DNA from 4 places in the Kluyvera sp. STS39-E genome. Region 2 is predicted to be linked to each of the others. Evidence: predicted binding sites of a transcription regulator. Region 2 holds the regulator's gene; each other region holds the start of a gene.
What was found. Region 2 encodes CRP, which controls carbon source genes, mostly activating them, when cyclic AMP is high. Its sites were predicted from a motif close to ATGTGANNNNNNTCACAT; they were not measured.
Positions count from the first base shown of each region.

Region 1: the regulator CRP is predicted to act here: its motif matches at 1,333-1,350, upstream of cdd (cytidine deaminase).
Region 3: the regulator CRP is predicted to act here: its motif matches at 1,653-1,670, upstream of AB4K05_RS04320 (PTS mannitol transporter subunit IICBA).
Region 4: the regulator CRP is predicted to act here: its motif matches at 4,079-4,096, upstream of AB4K05_RS22725 (YjcB family protein).

Region 1 is NZ_JBFQGA010000004.1:179,138-186,924, forward strand. It holds gene AB4K05_RS10215 (LysR substrate-binding domain-containing protein) at 1-82, shown strand, start outside; gene AB4K05_RS10220 (CidA/LrgA family protein) at 188-586, shown strand; gene AB4K05_RS10225 (CidB/LrgB family autolysis modulator) at 586-1,281, shown strand; gene cdd (cytidine deaminase) at 1,411-2,295, shown strand; gene sanA (outer membrane permeability protein SanA) at 2,488-3,204, shown strand; gene AB4K05_RS10240 (NAD(P)-dependent oxidoreductase) at 3,419-4,651, shown strand; gene preA (NAD-dependent dihydropyrimidine dehydrogenase subunit PreA) at 4,654-5,889, shown strand; gene AB4K05_RS10250 (DUF1097 domain-containing protein) at 5,934-6,389, shown strand; gene mglC (galactose/methyl galactoside ABC transporter permease MglC) at 6,445-7,455, opposite strand; gene mglA (galactose/methyl galactoside ABC transporter ATP-binding protein MglA) at 7,471-7,787, opposite strand, start outside.
Region 2 is NZ_JBFQGA010000005.1:20,786-28,572, forward strand. It holds gene AB4K05_RS11875 (hydrolase) at 1-758, shown strand, start outside; gene AB4K05_RS11880 (YheU family protein) at 755-973, shown strand; gene AB4K05_RS11885 (phosphoribulokinase) at 1,032-1,895, shown strand; gene AB4K05_RS11890 (OsmC family protein) at 2,012-2,416, opposite strand; gene crp (cAMP-activated global transcriptional regulator CRP) at 2,721-3,353, shown strand; gene AB4K05_RS11900 (YccS/YhfK family putative transporter) at 3,407-5,461, shown strand; gene AB4K05_RS11905 (fimbrial protein) at 5,962-6,522, shown strand; gene AB4K05_RS11910 (fimbria/pilus periplasmic chaperone) at 6,534-7,301, shown strand; gene AB4K05_RS11915 (fimbria/pilus outer membrane usher protein) at 7,325-7,787, shown strand, end outside.
Region 3 is NZ_JBFQGA010000002.1:162,033-169,819, forward strand. It holds gene bioA (adenosylmethionine--8-amino-7-oxononanoate transaminase) at 1-848, shown strand, start outside; gene AB4K05_RS04315 (kinase inhibitor) at 919-1,395, shown strand; gene AB4K05_RS04320 (PTS mannitol transporter subunit IICBA) at 1,851-3,827, shown strand; gene AB4K05_RS04325 (mannitol-1-phosphate 5-dehydrogenase) at 3,882-5,039, shown strand; gene AB4K05_RS04330 (MltR family transcriptional regulator) at 5,203-5,760, shown strand; gene AB4K05_RS04335 (putative acyl-CoA thioester hydrolase) at 5,978-7,261, shown strand; gene pgl (6-phosphogluconolactonase) at 7,379-7,787, opposite strand, start outside.
Region 4 is NZ_JBFQGA010000013.1:59,283-67,069, reverse strand. It holds gene AB4K05_RS22750 (Na+/H+ antiporter) at 1-1,051, opposite strand, end outside; gene AB4K05_RS22745 (NCS2 family permease) at 1,258-2,607, opposite strand; gene AB4K05_RS22740 (hypothetical protein) at 2,791-3,024, shown strand; gene soxR (redox-sensitive transcriptional activator SoxR) at 3,090-3,548, opposite strand; gene soxS (superoxide response transcriptional regulator SoxS) at 3,636-3,965, shown strand; gene AB4K05_RS22725 (YjcB family protein) at 4,225-4,506, shown strand; gene AB4K05_RS22720 (transporter substrate-binding domain-containing protein) at 4,696-6,153, shown strand; gene AB4K05_RS22715 (GntR family transcriptional regulator) at 6,164-6,871, opposite strand; gene oxlT (oxalate/formate MFS antiporter) at 6,886-7,787, opposite strand, start outside.

The DNA of each region.
Region 1 (7,787 bases), on a different contig from region 2:
GCCTTCTCTGGCGCTGAGCCGGTTTCTCTACTATTTGTCACATCCTGTACAGAGTGATGAGTTTTCCCGGTCAGATGCCTGATGTTCCGCTTGTCTATATCGGGTATGCTCAGAATTCATGGTGTGATCGGTAGCACACTTTAGGGTTTAATTGTATGATGAATGCATTCCACGAAAGGTGAATCCCATGCTCAAATCACTGAATATCATCTGGCAATACCTGCGTGCATTCGTCCTTATTTACGCCTGCTTGTATGCCGGTATTTTTCTTGCGTCGCTGCTGCCTATTACGATTCCTGGTAGCATTATCGGTATGCTTATTCTCTTCTTACTGCTGGGGCTGCAAATTCTGCCCGCCAAATGGGTTAACCCCGGCTGCTTCATTTTGATTCGCTATATGGCGCTGCTGTTTGTGCCGATTGGCGTCGGCGTGATGCAGTACTTCGCCCTGCTGCGTGCGGAGTTTGGCCCGGTAGTCGTTTCCTGCACGATCAGCACATTAGTGGTATTGGTGGTGGTGAGCTGGAGTTCACATCTGGTACACGGTGAACGTAAAGTGGTCGGTCAGGATGGAGCGGATAAATAATGTTGCATAATATCTGGTGGTCGCTACCGCTGACCTTGGTTGTCTTTTTTGCCGCCCGTAAGCTGGCTTCGCGTTTCAAGATGCCGCTGCTCAACCCTCTGCTGGTATCGATGGTGGTCATCATTCCTTTTCTGATGCTGACCGATATTCCGTACGAAAACTACTTTAAAGGCAGCGAAGTCCTCAACGACTTACTGCAACCGGCGGTCGTCGCCCTCGCCTATCCGCTGTACGAACAGCTACACCAGATCCGCGCACGTTGGAAATCCATTATTACCATCTGCTTTATCGGCAGTGCGGTGGCGATGATAACCGGGACCTCCGTGGCATTGATGATGGGTGCATCGCCGCAAATCGCTGCCTCTATTTTGCCTAAATCCGTCACGACGCCGATTGCGATGGCGGTCAGCGGCAGCATTGGTGGGATCCCTGCCATTAGCGCCGTATGCGTCATTTATGTCGGTATTCTGGGCGCGGTTTTTGGTCATACCCTGTTAAACCTGATGCGCATTACCACCAAAGCCTCTCGCGGCCTGTCGATGGGGACCGCTTCCCACGCCCTCGGCACCGCTCGTTGCGCCGAAATGGACTATCAAGAAGGGGCGTTTAGTTCACTGGCGTTGGTGATTTGCGGCATCATTACCTCGTTGATTGCGCCGTTTTTGTTCCCGGTTATTCTGGCCGTGGTGGGTTAAAACGCGACAAATCACACATTTTTAAATGATGTTACATACGTTGCATTAACAATGAGATATTGATCACCAATTTAGCCGTGCGCACCCCGTACACTACGATCCCATTACATTGTTATGAGGCACAACGCCATGCATCCACGTTTTCAATCTGCTTTTACGCAACTGGCGGCAGATCTGCAGACCGCTATCGCTCCGCTGCTAGCCGATCCGCACTTCTCTGCCGAACTGAGCGCCGAGCAGGTCTCATCGCTGCAAAAGGCGACGGGGCTGGACGAAGACGCGCTCGCTTTTGCGCTTCTCCCCCTCGCCGCAGCCTGCGCGCGTGCGGACCTCTCGAATTTTAACGTCGGCGCCATCGCCCGTGGCGTCAGCGGCACATGGTATTTCGGCGGCAACATGGAGTTTCTGGGCGCAACCATGCAGCAGACGGTTCACGCCGAACAGAGCGCCATCAGCCACGCTTGGCTGTGCGGTGAAAAAGCGCTGCAAGCTATTACCGTTAACTACACGCCGTGCGGCCACTGCCGTCAGTTTATGAATGAACTGAACAGCGGGCTTTCACTGCGTATTAATCTGCCGGGCCGTCAGCCGCATACGCTGCAGGATTACCTCCCAGACGCCTTTGGCCCTAAAGATCTGGATATCAAAACGCTGCTGATGGATGAACAGGATCACGGTTATGAACTGCGAGGCGATGCGCTGGCACAAGCGGCTATCAAAGCGGCGAACCACAGCCATACGCCATACAGCAAATCACCATCAGGCGTGGCGCTGGAACTGCGTGACGGGACTATTTTTAGCGGCAGCTATGCGGAAAATGCCGCCTTCAACCCGACTCTGCCACCGTTGCAAGGTGCGTTGAACCTGTTGAGCCTTAACGGTTACGATTACCCTGACATCCAGCGCGCTATTCTGGCCGAACGTGCCGATGCGCCGCTGATTCAGTGGGATGCCACAGCCGCTACATTAAAAGCGCTGGGTTGCACCAATATCGACCGCGTATTGTTAGGTTGATTATTGTAGGCCTGATAAACGCAGCGCCTTCAGGCAAGACTGATCAGAGCCGGATGGCGGCTTTGCCTTATCCGGCCTACAACTCAGACCGTCACAATGTCTAAATTTCCCGCAATCAAGCGATGGTTTCTTGCGCTTGCCAGGCGGGTAAAGTAGCCTGATGTCTTCCTCGTCCACTATTGAGTCAAGTTCATGTTAAAGCGTGTGTTATACAGCCTGTTAGTCCTGTGCGGCCTGCTGCTGATAACCGTGCTCGGTCTTGACCGTTGGATGAGCTGGAAAACCTCCCCCTATATTTACGACGAACTGCAGGATCTGCCCTACCGGCAGGTTGGCGTGGTACTCGGCACCGCCAAGTATTACCGCACCGGCGTTATCAACCAGTACTACCGTTATCGTATCCAAGGCGCGCTAAACGCTTACAATAGCGGCAAGGTGAATTATCTGCTGCTGAGTGGTGATAATGCGCTGCAAAGCTATAACGAGCCGATGACAATGCGCCGTGACCTGATCAAAGCCGGCGTTGCGCCGGAAGATATCGTGCTCGACTACGCCGGTTTTAGGACGCTCGATTCCATCGTCCGCACCCGCAAGGTGTTCGATACCAACGATTTCATCATCATCACCCAGCGCTTCCACTGCGAACGGGCGCTGTTTATCGCACTGCATATGGGCATCCAGGCGCAGTGCTACGCAGTGCCTTCACCAAAAGATATGTGGAGCGTGCGCTTGCGTGAATTCGGCGCTCGCTTCGGCGCGCTGGCTGACCTTTATCTCTTCAAGCGCGAGCCTCGTTTCTTAGGTCCGCTGATCCCCATTCCTGCCCAGCAGGAAGTTCCGGAAGATGCGCAAGGCTATCCTGCGGTAACGCCAGAGCAACTGCTGGAGTTGCAGAAGAAGAAGTCATAGTCTGCGAATTCAGATAACATAATTTAATCGATTTTCATTGCGTTAATCGTTCCTATTTGCATATTAGGTATTCCTGCGATCGCCCAATACCCACACGTATTACATGGCTAATTGTGAACCCTTTCACAACGCCTTCTCCCGCATACGCATAGCCTTTCAGATAACCGTTTCACTTCATTTGCCTTAATTAAACTAATCATTTAAGGGATCCGCTATGTCGCAACACGATTATCTGGATGAGCTTATTCCCGCCTTTACGCCGTTACTGGCGATCAAAGAGGCTTCACGCTGCCTGCTGTGCCACGATGCGCCGTGCAGTCAGTCCTGTCCGGCGCAAACTGACCCGGGGAAATTTATCCGCTCGATCTATTTCCGTAACTTCAAAGGTGCTGCCGAAACCATTCGAGAAAATAATGCACTGGGCGCCGTTTGTGCCCGCGTTTGTCCGACCGAAAAGCTGTGCCAGCGCGGCTGTTCTCGTTCCGGGATTGATACGCCAATTGATATCGCTCGTTTACAGCGGTTTGTTACCGACTTTGAGCAGCGGACAAACATGCAGATTTATCAGCCGGGGCGCAAAGATAAAGGCAAGGTCGCCATTATTGGGGCCGGTCCCGCCGGGTTACAGGCTAGCGTAACCCTCTGCAATCTCGGCTATGACGTCACTCTATTTGAAAAGGAAGTCCAGCCAGGCGGCTGGCTGCGTCACGGTATTCCTGAATTCAGGTTACCGCAGTCGGTGCTCGATACCGAGATTGCACGTATCGTCGAGATGGGGGTAAACCTCCAGTGCGGGTGTGAAGTGGGGAAAAATATCACCTTAGCGCAGCTCAAATCCGAACATCAGGCCGTGTTGCTGACCGTGGGTCTGTCGGAAGGGTCTTCGTTGCCGCTGTTTAACGACGCCAATACGGTTGAAATCGCCGTCGACTTCTTGCAGCGTGCGCGTGGCAACGGCGGGAAGATTGCTGTGCCGCAGAGCGCGCTGGTTATTGGCGGTGGCGACGTGGCGATGGATGTCGCCAGCACCCTGAAAATTCTGGGCTGCAGTTCCGTTACCTGTGTGGCGCGCGAAGAGCTCGCCGAGTTTCCGGCAAGCGTAAAAGAGTTCACCACCACCCAAGCGCTGGGCGTATCAATTATTGATGGCTTTACACCCACCGCCGTAACGGGCAATACGGTGACCTTTAAGCACGTTCGCCTACCGGGTGAGCTAACCCTTACAGCTGAACACATCATCCTCGCCGTCGGTCAACATGCGCAGCTTGATGCATTTACTGATATTCAGGTACAGCGCAATACCGTAGACACGCACCATTACCAGACCGCAGACCCCGCCCTATTTGCTGCAGGCGATATCGTCCAAGGTGATAAAACCGTGGTCTACGCCGTGAAAACGGGGAAAGAAGCCGCTCAGGCGATTCATCACTATTTAGAGGAGGCGTAATCATGCTCACCAAGGATCTCTCGATAACTTTTTGCGGCGTGAAGTTCCCCAACCCGTTCTGCCTCTCCTCTTCCCCGGTCGGCAACTGCTACGAGATGTGCGCCAAAGCCTACGATAGCGGCTGGGGCGGCATTGTGTTTAAAACCATCGGTTTCTTTATCGCCAACGAAGTGTCTCCACGCTTTGATCATCTGACCAAAGAAGATACCGGGTTCATCGGCTTTAAAAACATGGAGCAGATTGCAGAGCACCCGCTGGCGGAAAATCTGGCAGCTATTCGCCGGCTGAAACAGGATTATCCCGATAAAGTGCTGATCGCCTCGATCATGGGAGAAAATGAACAGCAGTGGCAGGATCTGGCAAAGCTCGTAGAAGAGGCTGGCGCAGATATGATCGAGTGTAATTTCTCCTGCCCACAAATGACCTCCCACGCAATGGGCAGCGATGTCGGGCAAAGTCCTGAGCTGGTGGAAAAATACTGCCGGGCGGTAAAACGGGGATCGTCTTTACCGATGCTCGCCAAAATGACGCCAAATATCGGCGACATGTGCGAAGTTGCTCTCGCCGCCAAGCGCGGCGGCGCTGACGGAATTGCGACCATCAACACCGTAAAATCGATTACCAACATCGACCTGAATCGTAAAATCGGTATGCCGGTAGTCAACGGTAAATCCAGCATTTCCGGCTACTCCGGCAAAGCGGTGAAACCTATTGCCCTGCGCTTTATTCAACAGTTGCGAACCCATCCTGAGCTGAAAGATTTCCCGATCAGCGGCATCGGTGGGATTGAAACCTGGGAAGATGCTGCCGAATTTTTACTGCTGGGTGCCGCCACGCTGCAGGTGACGACAGGCATCATGCAGTACGGTTATCGCATCGTTGAGGACATGATTAGCGGCCTGTCGCATTATCTTGCCGATCAGAATTTTGCCTCGCTCGACGAGATGGTGGGTCTTGCCAATCGCCATATCGTTCCGGCGGAAGACCTCGATCGCAGCTACATTGTTTATCCACATATTCAGCAGGATAAGTGCGTGGGCTGCGGACGCTGCTATATCTCCTGTTACGACGGCGGTCATCAGGCGATGGAGTGGAACGAAGAGACGCGAACTCCGCACTGCAACACCGAACAATGCGTCGGTTGCCTGCTGTGTGGCCATGTCTGCCCGGTTGCCTGTATTAGCCTAGGAGAAGTGGTGTTTAAACCCGGCGAGAAAGAGCACGCTGTCGCCCTTTAGCGCCCCAACTTCCGGCCCGCCACGCGGGTCGGATGGACAACACGATGAGTACACTTATCGCCATTGCGCTAACCACCGGCGTTTTGTCCGGTATCTGGAGTTGGGTTGCCGTAAGCTGGGGCTTACTTAGCTGGGCTGGATTTCTTGGCTGTACGGCTTACTTTGCCTGCCCGCAGGGCGGCCTAAAAGGACTGGGAATCTCGTTTTGCACGCTGCTTAGCGGCGTATTCTGGGCACAGGTGATTATCTATGGCAGTTCGCTGTCGCCAGCATTAACCTTTGTCGGCTACTTTCTAACCGGCATCGTGGCTTTTGCCATGTGCTTTCAGGCCAAAAACGACTGGCTCTCTTTCGTTCCCGGCACTTTTATCGGTGCCTGCGCTACTTTTGCTTGTGATGGTGACTGGCGCGCGGCATTACCCGCGCTGCTGGTTGGGCTGGTTTTTGGTTACGCCATGAAAAACAGTGGGCTGTATATTGCGGCACACACTCAGCGTTAGCCTCAGGTCACAAAAAAGCCCGGCATCAATGCCGGGCTTTATATCCTGCGTGAAATTACTTCTTCCGCGCGTACTTCAGTGAATCCAAGGCAACGGCGAAGATAATAATCGCGCCCTTGATAATGTACTGCCAGTACGGGTTAACGCCGATGTAGGTCAGGCCGTAGTTGATAACGGTGAAGATGATAACACCGGTCACCACGCCGACTACCGTGCCCACGCCGCCGCTGAACGATACGCCGCCAACCACGCAGGCCGCAATCGCATCAAGCTCATACATAAAGCCGAGGTTATTGGTTGCCGAGCCGATACGCCCTGCTTCCAACAGGCCGCCGAATGCATAGAACACGCCGGACAGGGCATAAATTACCAGCAGGTTCAGCGCGACGTTCACGCCTGATACTTTTGCCGCTTCCGGGTTACCGCCGATGGCGAAGATGTTTTTACCAAAGCGCGTTTTATTCCACAGTACCCAAACAAAGGCGACGGCAATCAGCGCGTAGAAAGTAATGTAGGACAGACGGAAACTGCCCAGCGCAATAAAGCCCTGCGCAAACGTCGAGAAGCCGCTGTCGAAACCTGAAATCGGTGAAGCCCCCACGAAGTCGTAATACAGGGAGTTGATCCCGTAAACGATAATCATGGTACCCAGCGTAGTGATGAACGGGGTTACATTCAGGTAAGCAATGATAATCCCGTTAATCAGGCCGATAACCGCGCCAATTGCGCAGACAATCAGCACCACCACAAAAATCGGCATGGTTGCCATCTCCGGGAACACCTTGTTGGCGTTCTCCATCGACTGCAGCAGCGTTGCCGCAATAACCGCCGCCAAGCCCACCTGACGACCAGCTGACAGGTCGGTCCCCTGGGTGACGATAAGACCGGCTACGCCCAGCGCGATAATGATACGCACGGAGGACTGAGTGAGGATGTTACTGAGGTTCAACAAACTTAAGAAAGTCGGGTCCTGAATAATAATAATGGCCAACAGAACCAAAAGAACGACGTAAATGCCGCCATCTTTCAGATAGCTGAGAAAGCTTTTTTTATTTAACGTACTCATGTCGAGCCCCTGCGATTAAAGATGCAATGACGCAAGACGGAGAATTTCGTTTTGCGTTGTTGTTTTCGTTTCGACAATTCCAGCAACCAGGCCATTACTCATGACAAGGATGCGGTCGGTAATTCCCAGCAGCTCAGGCATTTCAGAAGAAATAATAATAATCCCTTTATCTTTCTTCGCCAGCTCAGCGATTAATTGATAAATTTCAAACTTCGCGCCAACATCAATGCCGCGAGTTGGTTCATCAAGCATTAAAATTTCAGGTTGCGTTAACAGCCAGCGACCGATAATGACTTTTTGCTGGTTGCCACCCGATAATGAGCCAATCTGCG
Region 2 (7,787 bases):
CTTATGCTCACGGTCTGATTAACGCCGCGAAACAGCAGGGCTGGCTCGGCGTGGTGATGCATTTTCGTGGCTGCAGCGGCGAACCGAACCGTCTGAACCGTATTTATCACTCCGGTGAAACGGAGGACGGCACCTGGTTCTTACATTGGCTGCGACGCGAATTTGGTGAAGTGCCAACGGCGGCGGTGGGCTATTCGCTCGGCGGCAATATGCTGGCCTGCCTACTGGCCAAAGAGGGTGATGACGTTCCGGTGGATGCGGCGGTGATTGTCTCAGCACCGTTTATGCTCGAAGCCTGCAGTTATCATATGGATAAAGGCTTCTCACGGGTTTACCAACGCTATCTGCTGAACCTACTCAAAGGCAACGCCGCGCGTAAGCTCAAAGCCTATCCCGGCTCGCTGCCGGTGGATTTACGCCAACTGAAGAGCATGCGACGTATTCGCGAATTTGATGACTCGATAACCTCGAAGATCCACGGTTTCGCTGACGCCATCGACTACTATCGCCAGTGCAGCGCGATGCCGACGTTGAGCAAAATTACCAAGCCGACGCTCATCATCCACTCGAAGGACGACCCGTTCATGGATCACCACTCGATTCCTGCGCAGGAAGAGCTGCCGGAAAACGTGGTGTATCAGCTAACCGAGCACGGCGGTCACGTTGGATTTATCGGCGGCACCCTGCGTCACCCGGAAATGTGGTTGGAAAAACGCATTCCCGCATGGCTGATGACCTGGCTTGGGGCGAAGGCATGATGATCCCCTGGCAGGACCTCGCCCCAGAGACGCTCGACAGATTGATTGAAAGCTTTGTCTTGCGCGAAGGCACTGATTATGGTGAATATGAACGCTCACTTGCGCAAAAGGTCGCCGACGTAAAACACCAGCTACAAACAGGCGAAGCGGTGCTGGTCTGGTCTGAACTCCACGAGACCGTCAACATCATGCCCCGTAACCAATTTCGCGGTTAACTATACTTGTTATCAGGAGGCGCTCGCTTCCTGATAGTCCGTTCAGGGAGTTATTCGCATGTCTGCCAAACATCCAGTTATTGCCGTCACCGGCTCCAGCGGAGCGGGCACCACCACCACCAGCCTCGCGTTTCGTAAAATATTCGGCCAGCTCAATCTACGGGCTGCGGAAGTTGAAGGGGATAGCTTTCACCGTTATACCCGTCCGGAAATGGATATGGCGATTCGTAAAGCTCGCGACCTCGGTCGCCATATCAGCTATTTCGGCCCGGATGCTAATGACTTCGGCCTGCTAGAACAGACCTTTCGCGACTACGGCGTAAACGGTAAAGGACAATCGCGTAAATATCTTCACACTTACGATGAAGCGGTGCCGTGGAATCAGGTGCCGGGAACCTTTACGCCCTGGCAACCGCTGCCGGAACCTACCGATGTGCTGTTTTATGAAGGGCTGCACGGCGGCGTGGTCACACCGCAGCATGATGTCGCGCGTCATGTCGATCTGCTGGTTGGCGTGGTCCCTATCGTTAACCTCGAGTGGATCCAGAAGATGATCCGCGATACCGGCGAGCGTGGACACTCACGCGAAGCGGTAATGGATTCTGTTGTGCGCTCAATGGAAGACTACATCAACTTCATTACGCCGCAGTTCTCCCGCACCCATATCAACTTCCAGCGCGTTCCTACGGTCGACACCTCAAACCCGTTCGCCGCGAAAAGCATTCCATCCCTTGATGAAAGTTTCGTGGTGATTCATTTCCGGAATCTAGAAGGGATCGATTACCCCTGGCTGCTGGCTATGCTGCAGGGCTCGTTCATTTCACATATGAACACGCTGGTGGTTCCTGGCGGGAAGATGGGGCTGGCGATGGAGCTCATTATGACGCCGCTGGTGCAGCGTCTGATGGAAGGTCGCAACTAAACCTTAAGCCTGATAACGCTTCGCTTATCAGGCCTACAGGATATTGCGGAACGTGTAGGTCGGGTAAGGCGCAGCCGCCACCCAACAGTAGCGCGGCGTACGCCCTTGTTAAGGCTTTACCCTTCAATCACTTCGTAAGAGTGGGTAATGTTCACCGCTTTTTCCAGCATCAGCGCCACGGAGCAGTATTTTTCAGCAGAGAGATCGACCGCGCGGGATACCGCGGCGTCTTTGAGCTCTTTGCCGGTCACAATGAAGTGCAGGTTGATATGAGTAAACAGGCGCGGTGCTTCTTCACGGCGTTCGGAGGTCAGCTTCACTTCACAGTCGGTCACGTTATAGCGACCCTTTTGCAAAATCGACACGACATCAATTGCGCTACAGCCACCCGCGGCCATCAGCACGACTTCCATTGGGCTTGGCGCTTTATCACCGGAGTTGCCATCCATCAAAATCTGGTGGCCTGAAGCGGACTCACCGAGGAAGGTTAACCCTTCAACCCATTTCACACGTGCTTGCATATTTTTTAACTCCAAGGTTGCAAATTTCTTCTCAGATTACGCGTACATAACAATTCTCGCAATGGAAGGCGATCGTCGTCATGCTGAAGCGAGACACCAGGAGACACGCGGCTAAAGCTATGCTAAAACAGTCAGGATGCTACGGTAATACATAAACGTACTGCAAGTATGCAGAGGACATCACATTACAGGCTGCGGCACGACTCGACAGCCGACTTCCCAGGTAACGGGAAGGATACTATTGCAACCAGTGGCTGCAATGTTTTTGCCGCTGGGAAGAGCTTATAACAGAGGATAACCGCGCATGGTGCTTGGCAAACCGCAAACAGACCCGACTCTCGAATGGTTCTTGTCTCATTGCCATATTCATAAGTACCCATCGAAGAGCACGCTGATTCACCAAGGTGAAAAGGCAGAGACGCTGTATTACATCGTAAAAGGCTCAGTGGCAGTACTCATCAAGGACGAAGAAGGCAAAGAGATGATCCTCTCTTACCTCAACCAGGGCGATTTTATCGGCGAGTTAGGCCTGTTTGAAGAAGGCCAAGAACGCAGCGCATGGGTACGTGCAAAAACCGCTTGTGAAGTTGCTGAAATCTCTTATAAAAAATTCCGTCAGCTGATTCAGGTTAACCCAGACATCCTGATGCGCCTTTCTTCGCAAATGGCTCGTCGTCTGCAGATCACCTCTGAAAAAGTTGGCAACTTGGCCTTCCTGGACGTGACCGGACGTATCGCCCAGACCCTGCTGAATCTGGCTAAACAGCCGGACGCAATGACCCACCCAGACGGTATGCAGATTAAAATCACCCGTCAGGAAATCGGTCAGATTGTAGGTTGTTCCCGCGAAACCGTGGGCCGCATCCTGAAAATGCTGGAAGATCAAAACCTGATCTCCGCACACGGCAAAACCATTGTCGTTTACGGTACCCGCTGATCCCGCATAAACGGCATATTGTCTGAACAGTATGCCGTTTTTATCTATCCCTTATGTGGCGCAGGCTGATTTACCATCCGGAAGTCAACTATGCACTGCGGCAAACGCTGGTGTTATGTTTGCCGGTCGCCATTGGCCTTCTCTTCGGGCATCTTCAGCAAGGTCTCTTGTTCTCTCTGGTTCCAGCCTGCTGCAATATCGCCGGTCTCGACACGCCGCATAAACGCTTTTTTAAGCGTCTGACCATCGGCGGTTGCCTGTTTGCTGGATGTAGCCTTGCCGTACAGTTGCTGTTGGCACGTGACATCCCGCTGCCTTTAATACTGACCTGTCTTGCACTGCTCCTCGGCGTCACGGCGGAGATTAGCGCACTGCACGGGCGACTATTGCCGGCATCGCTCATTGCCTCAATCTTTACCCTAAGCCTCGCGGGCAATATGCCAATCTGGCAACCGCTGCTGCTCTACGCGCTGGGCACGCTATGGTATGGCTTATTCAACTGGTGGTGGTTTTGGATGTGGCGGGAACAGCCGCTGCGCGAATCGTTAAGCCTGCTTTATCGCCAGCTTGCCGACTACTGTGAAGCCAAATATAGCCTGCTGACCCAGCATACCGATCCGAATACCGCCCTGCCCCCGCTGTTGAACCGTCAGCAGAAAGTGGTGGATTTAATTTCCCAATGTTACCAGCAGCTACACATGCTGGCAGCCAATCAGCATAACGACTACAAGCGCCTGCTGCGCGCCTTCCAGGTTGGCTTGGATTTGCAAGAACATATCTCCGTCAGCCTGCACCAGCCAGAAGAGGTGCAAAAACTGGTTGAACGTAGCCATGCTGAAGCGGTGATCCGCTGGAACGCACAAACCGTCGCCGCCCGCCTGCGTGTTCTGGCGGACGATATTCTCTACCATCGCTATCCCAGCCGCTTCACGATGGAAAAACAGATAGGCGCACTGGATAAGATTGCCCACCAGCACCCGGATAACCCGGTAGGACAATTCTGCGCTTGGCACTTCAGCCGCATTGCTAAAGTACTGCGCGGGCAACGTCCCCTCTATCCGCGTAACCTGATGGCGGATAAAGAGCGTCGACTGCCGCTGTTCCCGGCGCTGAAAAGCTATCTGTCGCTGAAATCACCGGCGCTGCGCAACGCCGCTCGTCTGAGCGTGATGCTCAGCATCGCCAGTCTGATGGGAGTAGCGCTACATTTACCCAAGCCATATTGGATCTTGATGACGGTCCTGCTAGTCACGCAAAACGGCTACGGCGCGACGCGGGTACGTATTTTCCACCGTGCGGCAGGCACGCTCGCCGGCCTTGTTATCGCCGCCATCGCTCTGCACTTCCATACACCGCAGGGATTGGCGCTTTCCGGCATGTTAATCATTACCCTCGGTAGTTATCTGATTATTCGCCGTAACTACGGCTGGGCGACCGTGGGATTCACCGTTACCGCGGTATATACGCTGCAAATACTGACGCTCAACGGGGAACAATTTATCGTGGCCCGCTTTATCGATACCATCATCGGCTGCCTGATTGCCTTCGGCGGGATGCTATGGTTGTGGCCACAGTGGCAAAGCGGCCAGCTCAGGCAAAACGCTCAGGCGGCACTGGAGGCCGATCAGGAAGCGATTCGTCTGATCCTAAGCCCCGACCCGCAGGCGCCAAAGCTTGCTTACTTACGCATGCGCGTAAATCAGGCGCACAACACGCTATTCAACACGCTCAATCAGGCAATGCAGGAGCCGGGGTTTAACTCGCGCTATCTGGAAGACATGAAGCTGTGGGTGACCCACAGTCAGTTTATCGTCGAACATATCAACGCCATGACCACGCTGGCACGTGAACACGAAATGCTAACGCCCAATCTGGCGCAACAGTATCTGGAGTCATGTGAAATTGGGCTTCAGCGCTGTCAGCAGCGTCTGGAGTATGATGAGGCGGGGAGCAGCGGCGAGACTAACATTATGGAGTCGCCGGACGCGCTGTCCCACGGGCCGTTAAGCACCATGGAACAGCATCTCCAGCGTATTCTGGGACATCTAAACACCATGCACACCATTTCGTCGGTGGCTTGGCGCCAGCGTCCACGGCACCGGATTTAATACATTCATCATTTTTTGAATATTATAATTATCATTTACTTTCTGTATGTAGGTGAATGAACGTAACCGACACATCTGGAAATTAAATCATCAAGGGAATGTATATTTACAAGCAAAAACATTCATCTGGTATGTTTCTTATGTAAAAAGCAATCAAAGGCACTTTGTAAATTGATATATTCCCGCACAAAATAAAAAAAATCAAAATCATCATAGTCTCAAATAATTATTAATAGAAATCACCTACACACCCGAAAAGTCCGATTGCAGACATAAAAATAAAAACAATAAAAATAAGCTTATTTTTCATAGCATGAGCGAATTACAAAATCCAATTCATTTGTTTTTTATCACACAACAATGATTTCAATCAAATCATCACTACTCAACACAATAAATAGCCATGTAGTAGATAAGTCGAAACATTGCTATTTTCATGCCTTAAATGTCAAAATATTAAGAATTAAATTGTTTACAATTAATTATTAAAAGGTCATGCAATGAAAAAAACACTGCTAAGCGCGACTCTCGTAATGGGTTTACTTTCTATGAATTCCATACAGGCAAGTAATAACATTACTTTCAATGGTAAAATTACAAGTAGCACCTGTACACCAACTATTAACGGGCAAACTGATGGAACTGTAACCTTACCAACCGTATCGACCAACGCATTTACGGGTGAAACGGCGGGACGAACACAATTCAATATTGATGCTAAAGATTGTTTGGGCACGGTAGAGAAAACTGTAGCAGCATTTTTTGAACCTGATGCTATTAACATTGATCCTACAACTGGTTTACTGAATAACGTAGCACCCGCTACACCGACACCTGCCGATAATGTGAAGTTACAGCTACTCGATGGTAAAAATGGAAATCCAATTAAAGTGGGTTACCAAGATCAATCCGCTACAGGTGGAACCACCTTTACAGCCTGGGATGCCAGTGGTAATGCCACTTTGATTTATTACGTGGAATATAAAAAAGCGGTTGCTGGCAATGTTGTTACTGCTGGCCCTGTCGTTGGAAAAGTAGTTTACAATTTAATGTATAAATAAATATGAATGGCATGTTAAATTCACAACCTAAATTACCCGAGCTAAACAAATTTAAAAAAAACAGCATCAAATATATAAAAATGATGCTGTACACTAGCATTTTATGGATCGCTAATTCTCATGCCGCGATAAGTATTAATGGTACGCGAGTTATTTATCCATCACAAAAAAATGAAGTAACGGTAAACTTAATCAACAAAGGAGATGCCCCGGTATTGATTCAAAACTGGATTGATGCCGGTGATGATAAAATATCCTCTGGAAAAATGGCTATGCCATTTTTGGTAACTCCCCCCATCAATAGAGTTGATCCGGGTAGAGGACAAGCTTTACGCATTAGTTATCTGGGTACGCCAGCATTGCCATTAGATAAAGAATCAGTATTTTGGCTGAATGTACTGGAAATTGCAGCTGTGCAACAAGGCACAGATAATGCCAGCCATTTGGATATAGCATTCCGAACCAGAATAAAACTATTTTACCGTCCTGAAACGCTAAAGGGTGATGCCAATCGCGCGCCTGAATTACTACAATGGACAGCACACAATAACGGAGCCGTGCAGGTACTTAACCCAACATCTTACTATGTTTCTTTAGGTGTCGTGACTTACCATGAAAATGGTAAGTCTCATGAGACAGAAGGGAAAATGATTGCGCCAGGTGAAACACAAAAATATCGATTTAAAAATATTTCAACTACCAATGACATTCATAAACTAAGCTATACTGCAATTAATGACTATGGTGGCGTGACAACATATAAAGCAGGGAAAAAATAGTTTTTGTCATTCTGGAGCCACTAATGTTCTTTCTAAAAAGGAATTTTAAATATTCTCTGGCGGGAATTTTATGTACTTCCCTTCAGCTTCTTGCGGCAGAAAATATGCCACCAATCGCTAAAAATGTTAAATTCAATGAAGGTTTTTTGCGCGATGGTAATAACAACATTGATTTATCACGGTTTGCTAATGGTGCCAATGCATCACCAGGGAAATATAAATCAAGTATTGTTATCAATAAAAAACACGCTAGCTATGATGTCGTAGAATTCAAAATAGCAGAAGATAACTCGGTTTATCCATGTCTAACACTTGAAATTATTAAATTAATTAACTTTAAGCCTGAGCAACTTCCCTCCAATGTCAGAAATGCTCTTTTACCTGATACATCCTGCATTAATTTGCAATATTTAATGCCTGAAACACAAATAACTTTTGACAGCAACTTACAGCAACTAAGCATTGACGTCCCGCAAATTTACGTTG
Region 3 (7,787 bases), on a different contig from region 2:
CCTTTGGCGCGATGTCGGTGTGCGACCCGGATAACTCGATGCACAGCCTGTGGAAAGGTTACCTGCCGGAAAATCTGTTTGCGCCAGCGCCGCACAGCCGATTTGATGGCGAGTTTGATGAGTACGATATGGTGGCATTTGCGCGCCTGATGGCCGCGCATCGTCATGAAATTGCTGCGGTGATCCTCGAGCCTGTCGTGCAGGGCGCAGGCGGCATGCGCATGTATCACCCCGAGTGGTTGAAGCGCATCCGCAAAATGTGTGACCGTGAAGGTATCTTGCTGATTGCCGACGAGATTGCCACCGGCTTTGGTCGCACTGGTAAACTATTCGCCTGCGAGCACGCAGGTATCAGCGCCGATATTTTGTGTTTGGGCAAGGCATTGACCGGGGGCACGATGACCCTGTCAGCCGCCATCACCACGCGTGAAGTGGCAGAAACCATCAGCAACGGCGAAGCGGGCTGCTTTATGCACGGGCCAACCTTTATGGGCAACCCGTTGGCCTGCGCCGTCGCCGCCGAAAGCCTCGCTATCCTTGAGAGTGGCGAATGGCAAACGCAGGTCGCCGCCATTGAACAACAGCTCAAACGCGAGCTTGCGCCAGCCGCCGATTCAGAACACGTCGCCGATGTACGCGTGCTGGGGGCAATCGGCGTTATCGAGACCCGTTTCCCAGTTAACATGGCGTTGTTGCAGCGATTCTTCGTCGAGCAAGGTGTATGGGTTCGGCCGTTTGGTCGGTTGATTTATCTGATGCCGCCATATCTCATTACCAAAGAGCAGCTCACTAGGCTAACGCGCGCGGTCTGTTTAGCCGTCTGTCAGGAAACATTTTTTATCCAATAAGCAGCAGCAACCGCAGGCAATACCCGCTACACTCCTTTGTTAATCAGTGGATTAACAAAGGAGGCAGTCAATGAAATTAGTCAGCCACGATCTACGTGACGGCGAGAAACTTCCCCAGCGTCAGGTCTTCAACGGGATGGGCTATGATGGCGAAAATATCTCCCCGCATCTGGCCTGGGACGACGTGCCCGCTGGAACCAAAAGCTTTGTCGTAAGCTGCTATGACCCCGACGCGCCAACCGGTTCCGGCTGGTGGCACTGGATCGTTGCTAACATTCCCGCAGACACCCGTGAATTGCCAACCGGCAGTGGTTCAGGCTTGGTGAATTTACCCGCAGGTGCACTGCAAACCCGCACCGATTTCGGTAAAGCAGGCTACGGCGGCGCAGCCCCGCCGAAGGGCGAAACCCATCGCTATATTTTCACCGTACATGCGCTCGGCGTCGATAAAATTGACGTTGATGAAGGTGCCAGCGGTGCAATGGTTGGCTTTAACGTGCACTTCCATAGCCTAGCGAGCGCTTCAATTACCGCGCTGTTCAGCTAATCACGCGCCGCACATAACGGCCCTACAGGGGAAACTCTGTGGGGCTTTTTTACAGTTGTGATCGTTCGGTTGTAATTTTATGACGTAAATACGGCTGCGGGGGGACTAAACGGGGACCGGCGAGGAGCCGCCAAAAACATCTTGTGAATATGATCACAATTCAAAAACAAAGACGTCAAAAACGAAGGTGATCTTAATCACAAAAAATGGCGTTTTTACGCCTTGATTTTAACTTTGTAGCAGACTTACAGCTTTTAATGTGATCAATGTCACTTAAAAGGTGCTTTTGCAGGGGTGGCTTTAGTGATCGGCATCACAAATACCCCTCGAGTACGCGAGATGAATACGGCGTGATAGAGTCGATTTTGCATACAGAACGACTGGATGGTTTTTGGCGAAACCACCACAACTATGACGACGCGTAACATCATTACGCGCACCACGAGGGGTGTTTTATGTTATCACCAGATATCAAGGTCAAGGTACAGAATTTTGGCCGCTTTCTCAGCAATATGGTGATGCCCAATATTGGCGCATTCATTGCCTGGGGTTTGATTACCGCTTTATTTATTCCTACGGGCTGGCTGCCCAATGAGACATTGGCCAAGCTAGTTGGCCCAATGATCACCTATTTACTGCCATTGTTAATCGGCTATACCGGTGGTCGTCTTATCGGCGGCGAGCGCGGTGGCGTGGTCGGTGCCATCACCACCATGGGCGTTATCGTCGGCGCAGATATGCCGATGTTTATGGGCGCAATGATTGCGGGGCCGCTCGGCGGCTGGGCGATTAAGCGCTTCGACCGTTGGGTTGACGGCAAAATCAAAAGCGGTTTTGAGATGCTGGTGAACAACTTCTCGGCCGGTATTATCGGTATGCTGCTGGCGATGATTGCCTTTATGGCGATTGGTCCGATGGTGGAGGTGCTGTCAAAGGTATTGGCATCAGGCGTTAACGTCATGGTGCAGCACAACCTGCTGCCGCTGACCTCCATCTTTGTAGAACCGGCGAAAATCCTGTTCCTCAATAATGCGATTAACCACGGTATCTTCTCGCCGCTGGGGATTCAGCAGGCAACGGAAACCGGTAAATCTATCTTCTTCTTGATTGAAGCAAACCCAGGCCCAGGTCTTGGCGTTCTGCTGGCATATATGTTCGTCGGTAAAGGTAGCGCGAAGCAATCTGCGGGCGGCGCGGCAATCATTCACTTCTTTGGCGGCATTCATGAAATCTACTTCCCGTACGTGCTGATGAATCCACGCCTCATTCTGGCGGTAATTCTGGGCGGGATGACCGGCGTGTTTACGCTGACACTGTTCAACGCGGGTCTGGTTTCCCCGGCTTCCCCTGGTTCCATCTTCGCCGTGCTGCTGATGACTCCGAAGGCATCGCTGATTGGCGTCGCGCTTTCTATCCTCGCCTCTACGCTGGTCTCCTTCCTCACCGCCTCCATGCTGCTCAAGCGCGTTCGTGTCGGTGATGAAGAAAGCAACGGTTTATCCGAAGCGACCCGCCGTATGCAGGCGTTAAAGCAGCAGTCTAAATCTGGCGGCAAGCTTTCTGGCGAACAGCCACAGCCTGCACCGGCCCTTGATTTGTCGAAAGATCTGCAGCATGTGCGTAAAATTATCGTCGCCTGCGACGCCGGAATGGGCTCCAGCGCCCTCGGTGCGGGTGTGTTGCGCAAAAAAGTTAAGGACGCCGGTCTTAGCCACATTTCAGTGACCAACTGCGCTATCAACAGCTTGCCGGAGGATGTGGATCTGGTGATTACCCACCAGGATCTTACCGAGCGTGCGATGCGCCATGCGCCACAAGCCATGCATATTTCGCTGAGCAATTTCTTGGATAGCGGGTTGTATACCGACCTCACGACTCGTCTGCTGGCCGCCAAAATGCCACCTGCGGCGAACGATAATCGTCTGATTAACCAAACGATTATTGCCGCCAACGACGAAGCATTCGACACAGCCGAGCGCGATGAGAACCTGTTCAAACTTAGCGCCGACAATATTTTCCTGAACTTAACCGCCGACAATAAAGCCCAGGCAATCCGTTTTGCCGGTGAAATGCTGGTCTCCGGTGGCTACGTGGAGCCAGACTACATTGATGCCATGCTGGCGCGAGAAGCTTTAACCACCACCTATCTGGGAGAGTCCATTGCCGTACCGCACGGCACCGTAGAAGCCAAAGACCGCGTGCTGCGCACCGGGATTGTTATTTGCCAGTATCCACAGGGCGTTCGATTCGGCGATGAGCCGGACGAGGTGGCCCGATTGGTTATCGGCATTGCAGCCCGTAATAACGAGCACGTGCAGGTCATCGCCCGTTTAGCCAACGCGCTGGATGATAAAGACGTTATCGAGCGTCTGACGCAGACCACCAGCGTGCAGGAAATTTTGCAGCTCCTGTCCGGCGAGCAAGCGGCATAAGGGTACGGGGGTTATTGGCCCCCGATACGGATAGACTTTTTTGGAGTCAGTGTTATGAAAGCAATTCATTTTGGCGCAGGGAATATTGGTCGGGGTTTTATCGGCAAGCTGCTGGCGGACGCACAGGCGGAATTAACCTTTGCCGATGTTAACCAGCCATTGATCGACCAGTTAGCCCACCAGCAGCACTATCAGGTCAACGTGGTCGGAGAGCAGGCGCGAGTTGAGCAGGTCAGCCACATCCGCGCCATTAACAGTAACAGCCCGGACGCCATCCAACAGATTGCGCAGGCCGATATGATAACCACCGCGGTCGGCCCGCAGGTGCTTAGCAAAATCGCCAATACGCTGGCGCTGGGTTTGATTGCCCGTCACGACAGCGGCAATCAGCAGCCAATGAATATCATCGCCTGTGAAAATATGGTGCGCGGCACCAGCCAGCTAAAAAATCATGTTTTACAGGCCATCCCTACCGAGCTGCACGCTTGGGTTGAAGAACACGTGGGTTTTGTCGACTCTGCCGTCGATCGTATCGTTCCCCCAAGTACCGCCGCCAACGATGATCCCCTTGACGTGACGGTGGAAACCTTCAGTGAATGGATTGTCGATAGCACCCAGTTTAAAGGTCAGTTGCCGAATATTGCCGGAATGGAACCTACCAGCAATTTAATGGCCTACATTGAGCGGAAACTGTTTACCCTCAATACCGGTCACGCCATTACCGCGTATCTTGGCCAACTGGCAGGACATCAAACGATCCGTGATGCCATTCTTGATGCGGAAATTCGCCAAGTCGTCAAAAGCGCGATGACGGAAAGCGGTGCGGTATTGATCAAACGCTATGGCTTCGATCCAAAGCAGCACGCGGCCTATATCGACAAGATTTTGACGCGTTTTGAAAACCCCTATCTGCATGATGATGTCGAACGCGTAGGCCGCCAGCCATTGCGCAAACTGAGCGAAAGCGATCGTCTGATCAAACCGTTGCGTGGGACGCTGGAGTATGGACTGCCCCACGCTAATCTGGTGATGGGTATTGCGGCAGCATTAAGCTTCCAAAGCCACAGTGATCCGCAGGCACAAGAACTGGCAACGCTTTTACAAGATAAGGGCATCATTAACACCATCATTGAAGTTTGCGGACTTAACGACGAGCCAAACCTTGTCGCACAGATAGCGAATGTGTATAACGCCATGCAACGCAAGGCATGATGCCACCCGAGTGGTTGGCGCTGTCGTAAACCGGCAGCGCCAGATTAAGAAGGATAAGATGAAACACAATCGCCTGCGCTTAGCTGCGCAACCCGAAGAAAAAGCGCATCGTCCAAAGGCTCCCGCCCGCGAAACGCCGAGAGCCGCGGAATATGAAACCACGATGATGACGACAATGGACGAATCTAATCTTTATAAAAGCCAGGCCGTTGAGAATCGAATTTTAGAAAGGCTCAATGCGCGTCAGACGCTGACAGGGTTCATTCAGACCGCCGTGGGATTATTGGCCGAAGCGGTAGACCTGCTGATTCTGCAGGCCTTTCGCAAGGATGACTACGCCGTAAAGTATGCGGTTGAGCCGCTTTTAGAAGGCAGTGGACCACTGGCGAATCTGTCAGTTCGCCTAAAACTTATCTACGCGCTGGGCGTGATCACCCGCGACGAGTATGAAGACGTTGAACTTCTGGTGGCGCTGAACAACGAACTGCTGCAAGAGAACAAGATTTACAGTTTCACCGACGATGAAATCCTTGGGCCGATAAACATGCTGCACTGCATGACGGCACTGCCACCGCAGCCTACGCTGCATATGCCGGAAGATGTCGTTGATGATGCGCTGATTACCATGCAAGAACAGCGCTATCAGCAAATGGTTCGCTCAACGCTTGTGCTCAGCATCACCGACTTAATTACCAGCCTAACGCACAAAAAAGCATTTTAGACGGTCGTGACCAGAAACCAGACTCCCCACAACGGGCCTATCATCCCGTTGCCCTACTGCTATTTATTGCCAAAAATCTCCCAGAGCGTTCCCACTGAGGTAAGTCGCCAATAAAACAGGTGATTTATTTGCCAGTACATCTTCCCGTTTCGCTCAACTTAGTATAAAAAGGCTGCTTTTATAGGATTATAAATTCACTTAATTAGCCTGGAGCAACATGAACACTTTATCGGTTTCTCGTCTGGCGCTGGCATTGGCTTTTGGCGTGACACTGACGGCTTGCAGCTCAACGCCTGCGGATCAGCGTCCATCTGACCAGGCCGCCCCTGGAACGTCTTCCCGTCCGGTACTGTCAGCAGACGAAGCGCAGAACTTCACCGCCGCGCGTTATTTTTCATCACTGACGCCTAACGCTGCCGCTTGGTCACCATCCACTATCGCTATTCCAGCGAAAGCAGACTTCGTGGTTGGCCCTGCTGGTACAGCGGGCGTGACGCATACCACTATCCAGGCCGCGGTTGATGCCGCCATTACTCGTCATAGCAGCGCGCGTCAGTACATTGCGGTGCTGCCGGGTGAGTATCAAGGCACCGTGTATATCCCAGCCGCTCCGGGCAGCGTGACCATTTATGGTACCGGCGATAAAGCCGTTGACGTGAAAATCGGCCTTGCCATTGATTCTGAAATGAATACGGCAGACTGGCGTCGTCTGGTGAATCCAGGCGGTAAATACATGCCAGGCAAACCGGCGTGGTACATGTTTGATAACTGCCAGAGCAAGCGTAGCGCCAGTGTCGGCGTGATGTGCTCCGCCGTTGTCTGGTCGCAAAACAGCGGTCTGCAGCTGCAGAACCTGACCATCGAAAACAACCTGGGCGACAGCGTTGATGCGGGTACCCATCAGGCAGTAGCACTGCGCACCGATGGCGACAAAACCCAACTGAACAACGTCAACATTTTGGGTCGTCAGAATACTTTCTTCGTCACCAACAGCGGCGTTGATAACCGTCTGCAAAACAATCGCCAGACCCGTACGCTGGTTAGCAACAGCTACCTTGAAGGCGATGTAGATATCGTTTCCGGCCGTGGCGCCGTGGTGTTCGATAACACCGACTTCCGCGTGGTGAACTCCCGTACCCAGCAGGAAGGCTACGTGTTCGCGCCGGCTACGCAATCCAACATCTTCTACGGCTTCTTGGCAACCAATAGCCGCTTTACCGCAGCCGGTGACGGCGTGGCACAACTGGGCCGCTCTTTGGATGTCGACAGCAACACCAATGGTCAGGTTGTTATCCGCGATAGCGTGATTAACGAAGGCTTTAACGTTGCGAAACCATGGGCAGACGCTGCCGTTTCCAAACGTCCATTCAGCGGCAATACCGGCGCACAGGATGAAAAAGGCCAGGCCAAACGCGATCTGAACGATCGTAACTTCAACCGCATGTGGGAATACAATAACCGCGGCGTGGGAAGTCACGTGGTGGCTGAGCCGAAGCAGTAATATCTTCTTAAGTGAAAAAGGCCCATGAAATCATGGGCCTTTTTTTAACTGTCGCCCTGATGAGGGCAATGCCGGATGGCGGCGTGAACGCCTTATCCGGCCTACGCGTAAAAATGATTAATACGCGTTAACCACCACCCACATTGGGCCTTGGCCGACCGCATAACGCCCTTTCTCCTGTAGCAGACCTTGCTCACCGGCAATCTCATATACAGAAATGTGGTGTGATTTCTGTCCGGCTGCCACCAAGTATTTACCGCTGTGATCGATGTTAAAGCCACGCGGCTGGGTTTCAGTTGGCTGGAAACCTTCTAATGACAGCACGCTGCCGTCTTCGGAGACGCTAAACACCGTAATCAGGCTAGAAGTACGATCGCAGGCGTACAGGTGACGACCATCCGGCGTAATGTGGATATCTGCCGCCCAGCGGGTATCAGAGAAGTCTGCAGGCATCATATCCAGCGTCTGCACGCACTCAATTTTGCCGTACGGATCCTTCAGCTCCCAGACGTTAACGGTGCCGTTT
Region 4 (7,787 bases), on a different contig from region 2:
TCGGTTTCTTTTTCAAGAAGCGCTGGCTCAATTTGCGCATCGTCCACAGCCAGCCAAAACGCACCAGCATCAGCGCCGCGTAAATCAGGATGATATCGGTAAACAGCATCCAGGTTTCCACGTTCGGATCGGCTTCCGCCGCCACCAGCGAGCTTTGCAGAATGTCCGGTAACTGCAGGCCCAACAGCAGGAACACCATGCCGTTAAACACAAACTCCAGCATCGCCCAAGTGCTGTTGGCACGCAGACGCATCGCCAAAGGCGCAGTGCGCATCACGCCTGAACGAGTGATGGTCATCCCCGCCGCCACCGCCGCCAGGATACCGGAAACACCGATATGTTCAGCAATCAGGTAAGAGGCGAACGGCAGGAGGAACAGCAGGACAATTTGCGTGGCTGGCTCATCGCCGCCCCAACGGCTGAGAAAGCGCATTGAGCGACCATACGACCAACTGACCACGAAGCCCGCTAAGATGCCGCCAATCGCCACTTTGAGGAACTCAACCGTGGCCCCGCCGACGGTAAAGACCATCGTCCCCATCGCCACCGCGACGGCAAACTTCAACGACACCAGGCCTGAGGCGTCGTTCATCAGCGCCTCGCCCTGCAAAATGCCCATGATTTTTTTCGGAATGCGGCCTTCACCCACAATCCCCGAGAGCGCCACGGCATCGGTTGGCGAGAGCACCGCCGCCAGCGCGAACGCTGGAATGAGCGGAATGCCTGGGACAATCCAGTAAATCAGGAAGCCAATCCCCACTACCGTCACCAGCACTAACGCCAGCGCCAGCCCGAGGATCTCCCTGCCGTGCTCAATAAACTCACGCGTTGGCGTCTTCCAGCCATCGGCGAACAGCAGCGGCGGGATGAACAGGACGAGGAACAGCTCCGGATCAAATTCGACGTGCAGACCGAAGGTCGGCCAGGCGAGCATCGCCCCGATGGCGATTTGCATTAACGGTAGTGGAACTTGGAAGGGCAGTACGCGTGTAACCACCCCAGAGAGCGAAACCACGAGGGTCATGATGAGTATGGTAAAGAAGATTTCCATGCGATCCCTGTTTACAGCGTTGTCTTATTATTCAAAACGTGAAGCGTCGTGCTTCTTATTATACGGATACCAGAGTAACGCAAAAGGAAACGAGTCGTGGCTGAAAATGGAAAAAAAGTGCCAGCCCGCCTTTGTGCCTTTCGTCTTGCCAAGGCACAAACAACAAACCCGCCATTAGGCGGGTTTGTTGTGCTGCAGAGGTGCGATTAAATCGCCCAGCCGCCTGCATAGAAGATAACCAGCGCCGCAGCGATAACCACAGTGCCGATATTCAGCTTACGCCATTCGCCGGAAACCACGCGGCCAATCACCAAGGTCGCGAAGCCAATCATGATGCCGGTTACGATGTTACAGGTCAGGACAATCATCACCGCGGTGATGAGGCCGGACATGGCATCAACGAAATCGTTGAAATCAATACGCGCCACGTTGCTCAGCATCAGCAGACCGACATACATCAGCGCAGGCGCAGTAGCATAACCTGGGACCAAGTAGGAAAGCGGAGAGAGGAACAGAATCAGCAGGAACAGCACGCCAACGGTCACCGCGGTTAAACCGGTTTTACCACCTGCCGCAGTACCCGCTGCCGACTCAATGTAGACCGCCGCAGGAGCTGCACCCACTACCGCCGAGAACACGCTGCTCAGGGAGTCAGTGGTCAGCGCTTTGCCGCCGTTAATGATCTGACCGTCTTTATCCAGCAGGTTTGCCTGACCGGCTACCGCACGGATAGTCCCGGTGGCGTCAAACACCGCCGTCATCACCAGCGCCAGTACGCTTGGCAGAACCACAGGGTTCAGCGCCCCCATGATATCCAGGCTACCAATCAGCGAGTGGCCGTTTTCATCGCTCAGCGATGGCATCGCAAAAACACCGGAGAAGTGCACGTTCGGGTCAAAAATCAGACCGACGATAGACACGCCGATGATGGTCAGCAGAATGCCGCCCGGCACCTTCATTTTTTCCAGACCGATAATCATCGCCAGCCCCACCAGCGTCATGATGACCGGGAAGCTATCGAATTTACCCAGCGCAACCGGCAAACCTTCAATCGGGTTTTTCACAACCATGCCGACGCCGTTGGCGGCAATCAACAGCAGGAACAGGCCGATACCAATGCCTGTGCCATGCGCAATGCCCTGCGGCAAATTGCGCAAAATCCAGCTACGGATACCGGAAGCGGAGATGACGGTAAACAGCACGCCCATCAGGAATACTGCGCCGAGGGCAACCGGAATGCTGATTTGCTGGCCGAGCACCAAGCTAAACGCGGTGAAGGCGGTCAGTGAAATGGCGCAACCGATGGCCAAAGGCAGGTTCGCCCACAGACCCATCACGATAGAGCCAACGCCTGCAACCAGACAGGTGGCGACGAATACCGCAGCAGGAGGGAAACCGGCTTTGCCAAGCATGCTCGGCACGACGATAACCGAGTACACCATCGCGAGGAAGGTCGTAAGACCGGCGACAATCTCCTGACGAACAGAGCTACCACGTGAAGAAATTTTAAACCAAGCGTCTAACGAACCGCCGGTACGCGCTGAAGGCGTAGACATAGAAAACATCCCCTGAGAGTTTTTATCATTCGTTCGTCTGCGTGGTGGAACATCCACTGCCAGCTAAGCGTCATCTCCATGTGCTACGTTGCGGCAATAGGGGAGCCACAAAAAAGCAAACGATTAACTCCGCGCAGACAATACAAGAATCGGAATACCTCATTTACGCGGGTGCGTAATAAGGTGAGCCTGGTCATTTTCGCCGCCAAAAGCGGTCGAAAATTCAAGGCAAACGATTATCTGGCTTTTACACCCTCTTTTTCAACTGAAGTTTGCCTGGGTTTATCAAAATTAACGATTGCCGATGAAGAATTGCTCAACCCATGCGCAAACGTTATCGTGAATGCGCAATCTGGCAACAATTCTGTGGTAAAAATCGTCACATCTTTGAGGGGATTGTTATTTGTAGCCCGATAAGGCGAAACTGCCATCGGGCATCATGCAAAACCGCCGGATGGCGCTGCCGTTTATCCGGCCTACGGTTATTCTTCTTCCAGCAAACGCGCCCCGGTGCCCTCTTCGCCCAGCTTGTCGCCAGGGTTACGCAACGGGCAGTCGCGCAGCGACATACAGCCACAGCCGATGCAGCCGTTTAACTGATCGCGCAGCGCCTCCATTGCATGAATACGTTTATCCAACTCTTCACGCCATTGAGTGGTGAGATGCTTCCAGTCCTTCGCCCCCAAAGTGTGGTTTTCAGGCAAAACGCTGAGAGAGTCACCGATGGTTGCCAGCGGAATGCCCAACCGTTGGGCAATTTTAATAATCGCCACGTAGCGCAGCACATCGCGCTTATAGCGCCGCTGATTGCCACTATTTCTTGTGCTACGAATCAGCCCCTTGCTTTCATAAAAGTGTAGCGCTGATACCGCAACGCCAGTTCGTTTCGCTACTTCACCGGGTGAAAGCAACGTTTTTATGCGTGTCGATTTTTTTTCCATTATCCGCTTTACCTCAAGTTAACTTGAGGAATTATACTCGCCAGCAGAACAGAAATCGACGCAAAAATAGACAACGGGGAGTGCCTTATGTCCCATCGGGAAATTATTCAAACGCTAATTGAATGGATTGATGAACATATCGAGCAACCGCTTAATATCGATATCGTGGCGAAAAAATCCGGCTATTCGAAGTGGTACCTGCAGCGTATGTTCCGCGCAGTGATGCATCAGACACTGGGAGATTATATTCGTCAACGACGCCTGCTGCTGGCGGCGGAAGCGCTGCGCACCACCCAGCGGCCAATTTTTGATATCGCGATGGATCTGGGGTATGTCTCGCAGCAGACCTTCTCTCGCGTGTTCCGCCGCGAGTTCGACAGCACGCCGACGGCCTATCGTCACCAAATCTCCGCTTAGGTTTTCCTCTTTGCTGTCGTTGCGCTCAGCGCGACAGCAACATTTCCATACTATTAATATGGTTAATGTGTTGACAAAAATCCTGCACCTCCCTCTGGTGAATAAAGCAACAAATGTGATATAGTTCACAAAATAGATTGAAACAGAAACGGTGTTTCATCTCAATTTTGACTGCCCCCAGATAGCCAGAGTGCCTTGAGCCTCATTAAACAATGCGCTGTCAGGGCACTGTATTGTTTATCTCCGAGGATAAGGTCTCATGGTTTCAATTACCGCGGGCGTCGCGTTGTTACGCTGGCCGCTAACCAGCGCGGTGCTGATGTTTATCGCCAGTACCCTTAAGATTCAACTTCGTAAATCAGACTACGCCGGGCTGGCGGTCATCAGCGGCATGCTCGGTGTGGCAGCAGCCTGTTGGTTTGCGACCGGTTTACTGGGCCTTACGTTGGTAGACATTTCGACCATTCTGAACAATATCAAAGATGTGATGGTTGAGGTCATGAGCCACGCGCCGCCGGAATGGCCTGTTGCAATGTACTAAGCGCCACAACGAATACATGAGCCCCGATTTATCGGGGTTTTTTATTGCCTGAAACCCTAGATAGCCCCCGCTCAGAAAGCCTCTCTTTTAGCGCCGCTCGACTAAAATAAGAAGATGTGCCCTGCGGAGTGCCGCACCATGAACGCCATCCCTTTCCATCACCTTCTGATCCCCTGTCTTAGCGCTCTGATGCTTTCCTTCACGGTATATGCCGCCCCGGCAAAAAACGAGGCGCCCGATACGCTGGAGGTTAATACTGAAACCATCATGCAGCCGTGGAAAGGCGATCTTTCCGGCATGCTCGACCGACGGGTGATCCGGGTATTGACGACCTACAGTAAGACTTTCTTTTTTATCAATAAAGGCCAACAACGTGGGGCAACGCACGATATTTTTGCCGCCTTTGAGCGCAGCCTGAATGAGCAACTGGCAAAAGAGAACAAGCTCAAGCAACGACACCTCAAGGTACGGATCATCTTCGTCCCGGTCACGCGGGATACCCTTTTTACGGCGCTTAACGAAGGCAAAGGCGATATTGCCGCGGCCAATCTCACCATCACGCCTTCGCGGCAAAAAGAGGTCACCTTTGCCGACCCACTCTATACCGGGATCCAAGAACTGTTGGTCTCAGGCCCCGCCTCTCCACTGGTCAAAAGCCTAGACGACCTCAGCGGCAAAACGGTATTCGTGCGCCTCTCATCAAGCTATTACGAGAGCCTGCTCGCTCAGAATGTCCGCTTGAAAAAAGAACAACGGCCACCGATCGTTATCAAACCGGCCCCCGAAGTGCTGGAGGATGAAGATCTGTTGGAGATGCTCAACGCTGGGCTAATCCCGCTGATCGTTGTCGATCGCCACAAGGCCATATTCTGGAAACAGATGTTTCCAAAAATCAGCGTGCATGAAGATATAGTGCTGCGCGATAACGGCAGCATCGCTTGGGCGGTGCGTAAAGATAATCCGCAGTTATTGGCCGCGTTGAACGGTTTTGTGAAAGACCACCGCCAGGGCAGTACGCTGGGGAATACGCTGCTGCTGCGCTATCTCAAGAGCGCAGACTACGTTAAAAACGCCGCCGCCGAGAAAGAACGACGCAAGTTTTTAAAAATGGTCGAAGTCTTCAGAAAGTATGGCGATCGCTACGATGTCGACTGGCTGCTGATGGCGGCGCAGGGATATCAGGAGTCGAAGCTCGATCAATCTGTGCGTAGCCACGTTGGGGCAATCGGCGTCATGCAGGTCATGCCGAAAACCGGCAAAGAATTGCAGGTTGGTGATATCAAACTGTTGGATCCAAACATTCACGCTGGAGTGAAATATATGCGCTGGATGATCGATCGCTACTACAGCGACGAGCCAATGACGCAGCTAGATAAAGCCCTGTTCTCATTCGCCTCTTATAACGCAGGCCCGGCGCGCATTGCCCGGCTACGTGCAGAAACGCTAAAGCGCGGTTTTGATCCTAACATCTGGTTTGGCAACGTTGAGAACCTCGCCGCCGAGAAAATTGGTGCCGAAACGGTGACCTACGTGAGCAATATCTATAAGTACTACATCGCCTACCGGCTGATTCTCGATGAGATGAACCGCAAGCGGGCGGCGACGGGCAAGCCGCCGACGCTCCCAGAGATAGAAAAACGGACCTGACGCAGCGCTATCAGCGTATTTGTGTCGCTCGAACGCCCTGCAAGCGTCGCAGGGTGATCGTACTGGCACCTTTATAAGCATCGGTAATATGAGCAGAAATGAGCGCCACCGCCCTTTCTTCATCCCGTTGCTCTATCGCCTCTAGCAGCTCAGCATGCTCCTTATAGGTCTGCGCGACACGCGTTTCATACTCAAAATCGAGCCGTCGCATAATACGGATACGGTTGGTGATATTCGTCAGGATATTGGCCAGCTCGCGGTTACCGGCAGCCTCCGTCAGGGCAATATGGAACTGCTCATCCAACGACGCAATATCGTCGCATGCCAAAAGCTGGGCCTGGGGCGCAACCTGCCAGATGGCCTTGAGGCTAACCAACACCTCACGGTTCACCTTTGGCGAGGTTGAACTGCACAAACTCCTGACCGAATTCACCTCAATCAGCGCGCGGGTCTCATAGAGATCTTCGTACACATCAAAATCAATGGGAAAAACTTCCCAGCCGTTACGTAAGCAGCGCCGCAGCAGGCCTTCATTTTGCAGCAGTAGCAGCGCTTCTCGAACCGGCGTGCGGGAGCATCCTAGGCGACGGGCAATGTCCACCTCCGTAAAGCGGTCACCGGGCAGGAGGACGAACTGGTAAATCTCCTGCCGTATCTGCAGATAAACACGTTCCGAATGCGCAAGCAGCGGCGTGGGTTCAGATGTCATTGCCGTCATGGAAAACTCCGCTATTAGCTATGTTGGCGGATAAACCGCGCACGCCAAGGTTTTAACACACACAGTGCCAGCCCGGCCGTAATGAAATCAAGCGCTATTGCGCAGCCGAAGACCACGTGCCATCCCTGCGTATGTTGATACAGCAGCGCCGCCAACGGGCCGCCGAAAATCGAGCCAATGCCCTGTGAAATATACAGCCAGCCGTAGTTCGATGCGGCGTGTTCGCTGCCAAAGGTATCGGTTAACGTGGACGGGAACAGGGAGAAAATTTCGCCCCAGCCGAAAAACACCACCCCCGAGAGCAATACGAAAAGCAGGGGATCTTCACGGCACGCCAGCCACAACGTCATGGCGCAGCCTTCCAGTGCAAAGGCGATAAACATGGTTTTCTCACGGCCATAACGGTCGGAGATAAAACCAAACAGCGGGCGTGTTAGACCGTTGGTAAATCGGTCAATGGTTAATGCCAACGGAAGCGCCGCCATCCCGAAAACTACCGCCTTGCTGATCCCAAAATCTTCGGCAAATACCGCCATCTGCGAAGTCACCATCAACCCAGAAGTCGACATCATCGCCATCATGGCAAACATCAGCCAGAACAGCGGTTGGCGTAGCATTTCCCGGGAGGTGAACTGGCGCGTACTCTGCGCCACTTTATGGCTAACCGACCGTGCCGTCATGTTTGGCGGCAAACTCAAACCTTGGCTTGCCAGCAGCCCCACGGCGGCAAAGATAAGGCCAAACACAGTCATGGTCTGCTCGAGGCCGTAGTTGCCAAGTGAGATGGCAATTGGGAAGGTGGTTAAAATCGCCCCCATTCCATATCCCGCTGCCACAGCCCCCGCCGCAAAGCCACGGTTTTGCGGGAACCATTTCACCATTAGCCCCACCACCCCAATATAGACAATCCCGGTCC